One region of the Polaromonas sp. P3_A5 genome, then DNA from elsewhere that is predicted to be linked to it. Evidence: riboswitches for the same ligand, from Rfam matches in the RefSeq annotation. Region 1 holds a riboswitch; the other holds the start of a gene.
The links. Region 1 has a riboswitch for S-adenosylhomocysteine ahead of metH (methionine synthase). Riboswitches for the same ligand answer to the same signal wherever they lie in the genome.
Positions count from the first base shown of each region.

Region 2: linked by a shared signal. The riboswitch ahead of ahcY (adenosylhomocysteinase) and the one ahead of metH (methionine synthase) in region 1 are both predicted to bind S-adenosylhomocysteine.

Region 1 is NZ_JBFUGF010000003.1:105,135-109,511, forward strand. It holds gene metH (methionine synthase) at 1-2,349, opposite strand, end outside; S-adenosyl-L-homocysteine riboswitch at 2,365-2,461, opposite strand; gene AC1DU8_RS19990 (Crp/Fnr family transcriptional regulator) at 2,555-3,163, shown strand; gene AC1DU8_RS19995 (Bug family tripartite tricarboxylate transporter substrate binding protein) at 3,225-4,208, opposite strand.
Region 2 is NZ_JBFUGF010000002.1:225,472-229,848, reverse strand. It holds gene AC1DU8_RS18565 (HAD-IIB family hydrolase) at 1-697, opposite strand, end outside; gene AC1DU8_RS18560 (DUF3592 domain-containing protein) at 694-1,125, opposite strand; S-adenosyl-L-homocysteine riboswitch at 1,577-1,649, shown strand; gene ahcY (adenosylhomocysteinase) at 1,753-3,183, shown strand; gene AC1DU8_RS18550 (TlyA family RNA methyltransferase) at 3,344-4,377, shown strand, end outside.

The DNA of each region.
Region 1 (4,377 bases):
TGCCGTGACGGCAAAAAGACCGATGTAGTCCGGAATTTTTGAGATGTTTTTGCCCGCAGCGCCCGCATATTCAGCGCGAGCAGCTATCAATTCAGGAGCAAGTACCTTGGGTGCGACAAAATCAGCCAGGCAACGGCTGGGGCGCATCACGCCGTCAATTGCGGTTTTTTCGGTTTGCTGGCGCAGGCCGTACCAGGTCATGGCCACTTCGCTGCGCGACTCGTCGGTGTAGATCTCGATGTCGTCGCCCACGCTGTTGGCGGGGTACAGCGCCATCACGCCGTTGGCGGTGAGCCAGCGGCCTTCGATCAGGCGCTTGAGCATGCGCTGCGCGTCGGCGTACACGCGCACAGCCTCGGTGCCCACCACCTCGTCTTTCAAAATGGCCGGGAAGGCTCCGGCCAGGTCCCAGGTCTGGAAGAAAGGACCCCAGTCGATGTACTGGGCCAGCTCCGACAGGTCGAAGTTCTTGAACACGCGGCGGCCAATGAACTTGGGCACGGGCGGTGTGTAGTGGGCCCAGTCCATTGACGTGGGATTGGCGCGGGCCTTGGCCAGCGGCCACATCGGTACCTGCTTTTTGTTGGCGTGCTGGGTGCGCACCTTGTCGTAGTCGGTATACAGCTCTTCGATGTATCTGGCGGCCTGGTCGGACAGCAGGCTTTGCGCCACGCTCACGCTTCGTGACGCATCGGGCACATACACCACCGGGCCTTCGTAGTGCGGGGAGATCTTGACGGCCGTGTGCACGCGGCTGGTGGTGGCGCCGCCTATCAGCAGCGGAATCTTCTTGATGCGGAAATGATCGTCCTTTTGCATCTCGGCGGCCACATACTGCATTTCTTCCAGGCTGGGGGTGATGAGACCCGACAGCCCGACGATGTCGGCGCCTTCAACCTTGGCGCGCGCCAATATTTCATGGCAGGGCACCATCACGCCCATGTTGACGACTTCAAAGTTGTTGCACTGCAAGACCACCGTCACGATGTTCTTGCCAATGTCGTGCACATCACCCTTGACCGTGGCGATGATGATCTTGCCTTTGGTCTTGACGTCACCGCCGGCGGCTTCGAGCAGCAGCTTTTCGGCTTCGATGTAGGGCAGCAGGTGCGCCACGGCCTGCTTCATCACACGGGCGCTTTTGACGACCTGGGGCAAAAACATCTTGCCCTGGCCGAACAGGTCACCGACGATGTTCATGCCGTCCATCAGCGGGCCTTCGATGACGTGCAGCGGCCGGCCGCCCTCCGCAAGGATCTCCTGGTAGACCTCTTCGGTGTCAGTCACGATGTGCTCGTTCATGCCGTGGACCAGCGCATGCGACAGGCGCTGGCGCACCGGCAGGGCACGCCATTCATTCTTCTTGCTGTCGTCCTTGGCGCCGCTCCTGGCAGTCTCGGCCACTTCAATCAGGCGTTCGCTGGGCGTGAGCTCAGGCTCGCCCGGCTTGTAGACCGGTGTGCGGTTGAGCACCACGTCTTCGACGCGCTCGCGCAGCACAGGGTCCAGGTCGTCGTACACGCCGACCATGCCGGCGTTGACGATGCCCATGTCCATGCCCGCCTGGATCGCGTGGTACAGGAACACGGTGTGGATGGCTTCACGCACCGGGTCGTTGCCGCGAAAGCTGAAGGACACGTTGGACACGCCGCCAGAGACCTTGGCGCCCGGCAGGTTCTGCTTGATCCAGCGCGTGGCGTTGATGAAATCGACCGCGTAGTTGTTGTGCTCTTCGATGCCGGTGGCGATCGCGAAAATGTTCGGGTCGAAGATGATGTCTTCGGGCGGAAAGTCCAGCTCGTCGACCAGCACGCGGTAGGCGCGCTCGCAGATTTCGACTTTGCGCTCATAGGTGTCGGCCTGGCCTTTTTCATCAAAAGCCATCACCACCGCTGCCGCGCCGTAGCGCTTGAGCAGCTTGGCCTGCTGCCTGAAGGGCTCCAGACCCTCTTTCATCGAGATCGAGTTGACGATTCCCTTGCCCTGGATGCAGCGCAGGCCGGCTTCGATGACGCTCCACTTGGAGCTGTCGATCATGATGGGCACACGCGCGATGTCGGGCTCACTGGCGATCAGGTTCAGGAAGCGCACCATGGCGGCCTGGCTGTCCAGCATGGCCTCGTCCATGTTGATATCGATGATCTGGGCGCCGTTTTCGACCTGCTGGCGGGCCACGGCCAGCGCCTGCTCGTATTCACCGTTGAGGATCATGCGGGCGAAGGCCTTGGAGCCGGTGACGTTGGTGCGTTCGCCAATATTGACAAACAGCGTGCCCGCGCCGATGGCGACCGGCTCCAGGCCGGACAGCTTCATGGGGGGAACATTGGGCAAAGATTCAGTTTCAGACACGGACTCACCTTGAGGCAAAGGTGAGCGTCGTTGCCGCAGGGGCCGCCGGAAGCCGCCGCCTGTAACCCAAGCCTGACGAACGCTTGTGTTCGCTGCAACGCTCCTTGGGTTACCATCATTTTAAGGGCTGAACGCCGCCCGCGCCATATCCTTGCACCAATGGCAAGAGATACCAACAAAAGTCCAGGGGATAGCCGGAGCCACCATGTTTGAAAACCTGTTCGGCAGAAAACAGCGGGGAACGCCCGATGCGCCCGAGTCCATGCGTCCCAAAGACCGCATGCGGGCCATTGAGGGCTCCAGCACGGCCGAGCTTGCCGCCAGGCTGCTGATTGCACCAACCGCCCTGATGCAGCTCACGCCCGAAGAGGCTTTCACTGTCGTCAGCTACATGACGCCGCGCAGGATTTCCGAGGGAACGACCTTCATCCGCGAAGGCGACAAGAGCGATACCGGTTATATGGTGCTGCTGCTCGAAGGCGAAGTCACTGTCGAAAGCATTGTGGTCAGCCGCCGCACGCCGGTCACCATCACGGTGCTGGGCCCCGGCAGCCTGATCGGCGAAATGGGCCTGGTCGACGGCCAGGCGCGGCTGGCGTCATGCACTGCCAGCAGCGACGTGAGCTGCGCCGTGCTGTCGCGCGCAGCGCTTGAAAAAATGGGGGAAGAGCAACCGGTGACTGCGGCCAAACTGATGTTTGCCGTTTCGCTGCGCATCGCCGAACGGCTGCGCGACACCAGCGAAAAACTCAAGATGTACAGCCAGCTGGTACAAGCCATGCAGCAGGAAATCGACCGGCTGATGCCGGGCTGATTTCCGTCTGGCAGAAAAGCGGGGAAGGCGCCAGGCTAGCCGCCCTTTCCGCCCTTTCGATTTAGTCGAGCTTGATTTTGGCGACCTTGATCAGGCGTCCATAATCGGCGTGCTCTTTCATCACCATGTAGGCAAAGTCGGCAGAGCTCATGGGGCTGGGGGTCGCGCTCATGCGTGCAAACTTTTCTGCGGTATCGGGCGTGTTGAGCGCGTCGGCGAATGCCCTCTGCAGCTGGTCTGCCGTGGCTTTGGGGAGGTTGGCCGGGCCAAAGATGCCGAACCAGGTGCTGATGTGAAAGCCGGGCAACACGTCATTGATGGTCGGAATTTCCGTGAAGCTGCTGGAGCGGTTGATGGTGGTCACGCCAAAAGCGACCAGCTTGCCCGACTTGATGTTGGCGCTGGCAGAGGCCAGGTTGTCGAACATCAGGTCGGTCTGGCCGGACAGCAGGCCAGCCTGCGCCTGGGCCGAGCCGCTGGAAGGCAGGTGCACCACGCTGATCTTGGCCAGGCTTTTAAACAGCTCGCCCGCGAGGTGGCCGGCGCTTCCATTGCCGCCGGAGGCATAGTTCAGCCGGCCGGGATTCTTGCGTGCGTAGGCAATCAGGTCCTTGGTGTCCTTGATTTTCAGCCGCCTGGCCGTCTCGGCATTCATGACCAGCACGTTCGGCACCCGCGCCACCAACGTGATGGGCGTGAAGTCCTTCAATGCGTCGTAGGGCATGTTTGGGTAGAGCCATGGGTTGATGGCATGGGTGGCCACCGCCCCCATCACCAGCGTATGGCCGTCTGCAGGTGCCTTGGCGACGAGGGCCGCACCCACGTTTCCGCCGGACCCCGGCCGGTTGTCAACCGTGACTTCGGTTTTGAGCAGGGGACGCAGCTTCTCGGCCAGGATGCGCGCAGCGTTGTCCAGCGGGCCGCCGGCTGGATAGGGCACGACGATCGTCACCGGTTTTTGGGGCGACAGTTGTGCATGGCCTGCGAAAGCCGTCATCGCCAACGTGAATGCCGCTGCGGCCTTGATGAATAAACCCACCTTCATGATTTCCTTGGTTGTGTTGTGTTGCGTTGTTTTGCCGAACCATCAACGCTGCAGGGCGCAGCGCCGGAGAATGAAAACAGGGTTCGGCAAAGGGGCCTGACTATAGCCGCGAAATATGACTTTTCGGGACATCGCCGGGCACGTCATCTCATATGTATACTTATTAAGT
Region 2 (4,377 bases), on a different contig from region 1:
CAAAGGTCTTGAACATTAATTGGTCGTTGGTCGAATCGCCCACATAGACCCATTGGTCCATCTCGGCGTCCAGGTCGCTCTGCCAGAGCTGCCGGACTATCCAGCGCGCGCCTTCGAGCTTGTTGTGGCTGCCATACCAGCCGTTGATGTGGATGCTGCTGACGGTGGCGTGCATGCCCTCGCTTTTCATCATTGCCACCACTGCGGCGATTTGCGCGTCGCTCAGTTGCACAAACTCACTGTGATCGATGGCGATGTCGGTTTCACGGCCCGGCGAGTCGGTGGCGCGGGTGATGCCCGGCATCTCGCGCTCGATGCGCGCCAGCACGGCCTGCATGCGGGCGAAGTTGGCAGCGCGTGTCGCGGAATCCTGTTGGTATATTTTTGATAGCTGATTGCGCAAGGCTGGTGCGGCTTGCGGGGCTTTTTTGTCTAAAACCTGCGCCGGCAGCAGCGCCACCGCACCGTTCTCCGCCACGATGGCATCGACCGGCCAGCTTGCCGCGAAGGGCTCACTCCAGCCTACGGGCCGCCCGGTGATGGCTACCACCTTGAGCCCGGCGGCATTCAACGCACCCAAAGCCTCCAGCGCATCGGCGGTGATCGCTCCCTCGGTGGTCAGTGTGTCGTCGATGTCGGTGAAGACGCCGGTGATCTGTGCGCGCTCGGTGAGCGCCCAGGATGTGAGGTCCTTCATCGTTGCTTTCTCAGTATCTCGATGCCCATCAGAACGGCAATGCCTGTGATCAACAAGCCCGCGATCCCCTGGATCCAATCGTTGAACCACAGTTCCCCGGGCTCGAGCACCGCTTCGGAGGCATTTTCGGGATCGTAGCGCACGGCCACCGTGTCGCCTTTCTTGAACGCAGCCTCGAATAGCTCGGACTCTTCCTTCGAAAGGCAGCTGTCCGCCGCGCGCACACGTTGGCCGGTGAAGGTTCGGCCCTGCACCTTGTAGCTATAGGTGGCAAGCTGCTCATAGCAACTGGCTCGCTTGTCGGACGTGGCCTTCACGCTGGACGAAAGTATTTGCGCGCTGCCTGTTTCCCAATCGAGGGTTTGCAAGGCCCGGTATGCCTTTGATGCGAAGCTGGCGCTCATTCCCGCACCCATGATCAGGAACAAGGCACAGTAGACGGGCGCCAGACGGGGGTACATCAGGCCGCCCCGAAACCTGGATGCCCTACGGAAGAGGGGCGAAAGTGGCGGGCTGCGGACTCTTGCATGGTGAAATTCTCGCATGGTGTGGGCCCCCACGGTCGCTCACTGCGTGTAGCTCCCTGCCCCCTCGAGGGGGCCGCCCGCCTGCGGCCCGGCAAAGCCGAAAAATTGGCACACCCCTATCGGGCTCACTGTGTGTAGCCCTTTTCCCCTTGCAGGGGACTGAGCCTGCGGCCCGGCAAAGCCGGTTCCGCGGCCCATGCGGGTTGAAGCGCTCTTTGGGCGCGATCGGTGATGGCGTATTTCACCAGCGGGGGCCGAGGGTCCGGCTTCGCCGGCCCCAGGCGCCGCCCCCTTGAGGGGGGAGCAGGCTACACGAAGTGAGCCTGAACGGGGGAGTTCGGTATAATCGTGGCTTCCTGAGGAGCGTTGCAAGCCACACCATGTGGACCAGGCTCAGGACTTCATTGCAACCACGCTCACCCGCAAGTGCTCTCTCAAGCCGGGTGAATGACTGAATTCCCCCGCTGTTTCGAAAGCGCCTTGCCCGTGGCGATTTTGCCCAGTTGACGTTTGAATTTGGAGAACCGTATGAGCGCCGTCCTGAAACCTTCCACCGACTACACCATTGCCGATATTTCGCTTGCCGCCTGGGGCCGCAAGGAACTGAACATCGCGCAAACCGAAATGCCTGGCCTGATGGCCATCCGCGAAGAATTCGCGAAGGCGCAGCCGCTGAAGGGCGCGCGCATCACCGGTTCGCTGCACATGACGATCCAGACCGGCGTGCTGATCGAAACCCTGCAAGCCCTGGGCGCTGAAGTGCGCTGGGCTTCGTGCAATATTTTCTCGACACAAGACCACGCCGCCGCCGCGATCGCCGCCGCCGGCACGCCGGTGTTCGCCATCAAGGGCGAAACCCTGGCCGATTACTGGGACTACACCCACAAGATCTTCGAATTCAGCGGCGCCAAGGGCACGCCTGAAGAAGGTCCCAACATGATCCTGGACGACGGCGGCGACGCGACGCTGCTGATGCACCTGGGCACCAAGGCCGAAAAAGACGCGAGCCTCATTTCCAAGCCCGGCAGCGAAGAAGAAATCTGCCTGTTCAATTCGATCAAGGCCAAGCTGGCGCAAGACCCGACCTGGTACAGCCGCCGCCTGAAAAACATCATCGGCGTGACTGAAGAAACCACCACCGGCGTGTTGCGTTTGAATGAAATGTCGGCCAAGGGCACGCTGGCCTTGCGCGCCATCAACGTGAACGATTCCGTCACCAAGAGCAAGTTCGACAACCTGTACGGCTGCCGCGAATCCCTGGTTGACGCGATCAAGCGCGCCACCGACGTGATGGTCGCCGGCAAGGTCGCACTCGTGGCCGGTTACGGCGACGTGGGCAAGGGCTCCGCACAAGCCTTGCGCGCACTGAGCGCCCAGGTGTGGGTGACCGAGATCGACCCCATCAACGCCCTGCAGGCCGCGATGGAAGGTTACAAGGTCGTGACCATGGAATACGCTGCCGACAAGGCTGACATTTTTGTGTCCGCCACCGGCAACAAGAACGTCATCACTTATGAGCACATGGCGAAGATGAAAGACCAGGCCATCGTCTGCAACATCGGCCATTTCGACAACGAGATCGACGTCGCATCGCTCGAAAAATGCACCTGGGAAGAGATCAAGCCGCAAGTCGACCACGTGATCTTCCCGGACGGCAAGCGCATCATCCTGCTGGCCAAGGGCCGCCTCGTGAACCTGGGTTGCGGCACCGGCCACCCGAGCTTCGTGATGTCGTCGAGCTTTGCGAACCAGACCATCGCGCAGATCGAGCTCTTCACCAAGAAAGATGCGTACGAAGTGGGCAAGGTTTATGTGTTGCCCAAGCATCTTGACGAAAAGGTTGCCCGTTTGCACCTGAAGAAGGTTGGCGCTGTGCTGACTGAACTGAGCGACGAGCAGGCTGCGTACATCGGTGTCTCTAAAGCCGGCCCGTACAAGGCCAACACCTATCGCTACTGATTTTTCCTGGCTACTGCGCGACCCGATAGCGGCGTTGCGGGTCCCGATCAGGCAATCCTCATGCACCTCAAGTGCATTCCGGTTGCCTGGCGCCCGCGCCTTGCTCTCGGGCCGCTCGCTACGCCCTTAAGGCTGTTGCTGGAATACCGGAAGACACTACATGCGCGCTGACCTATTCCTCGTCGAACACGGCCATGCCGCCACCCGCTCGCAGGCCCAGCGCCTGATCGCTTCGGGGGTGCAGTGGCGTCCTGAAGCCGACGCTGCCTGGAAGAAGGTCGCCAAGAACGGCGACGAGATTCCGCCCGGCGCTGAGCTGCAGTTGCTGGACACCACCGAAGCCAAGTACATCTCGCGCGGCGGGCTCAAGCTCGAAGGCGCGCTGAAAGCTACCGGCCTGAAGGTGGATGGCTTGCGCTGCCTTGACGTGGGCCAGTCCACCGGCGGCTTTACCGACTGCCTGCTGCAGCACGGCGCCATGCAGGTGGTGGGCGTCGATGTGGGCCATGGCCAGCTGCACGCCAGCCTGCGTGAAGACCCGCGTGTGGTTTGCGTCGAGGGTCTGAATGCCCGTTCCATGACCGCCGCCGACCTGGTGGCCGGCCATGCAGGCGACAGCGGCGACATGGATTTTCCGGATGACTTCGATGGCGATGGGGATGACGCCGACCTGGACGAAGCGAGCCTGGCCGCAGAAGCCAACTTCGACTTCCTGACGGGTGATTTGTCCTTCATCTCGCTCACGCTGGTGTTGCCCGCCGTGGTTCGCCTGCTCAAGCCCGGCGGCGACCTGCTCATGCTGGTCAAGCCGCAGTTTGAATTGCAGCCCGGCCAGATCGGCAAGGGTGGCATTGTGCGTGACCCGGCGCATTTCGAGTTTGTCGAAAAGCGCTTGCGCGATGCCTGCGCATCGCTGGGGCTGGAAGTGAAAGCCTGGCTGGCGTCGCCGATTGAAGGCGGCGACGGCAACCGCGAATTTTTTATCCAGGCTGTCAAGGGCCAGGACGTGGCGGGCGAAGACCAGCCGCTGCCGGCCGCACCGCAGCGCAAGATTGCCAAGCGCGTGCCACGCAGCGAAATGCGCGCCTCCCGCGCGCCGCACGAAGACTCCGAACTTGCGCATGCCGGCCAGCCTGGCCCTGCGCGTGGCAAGCGGCGTGACAGCAAAACCGACACGACAAATAACGACGAGTG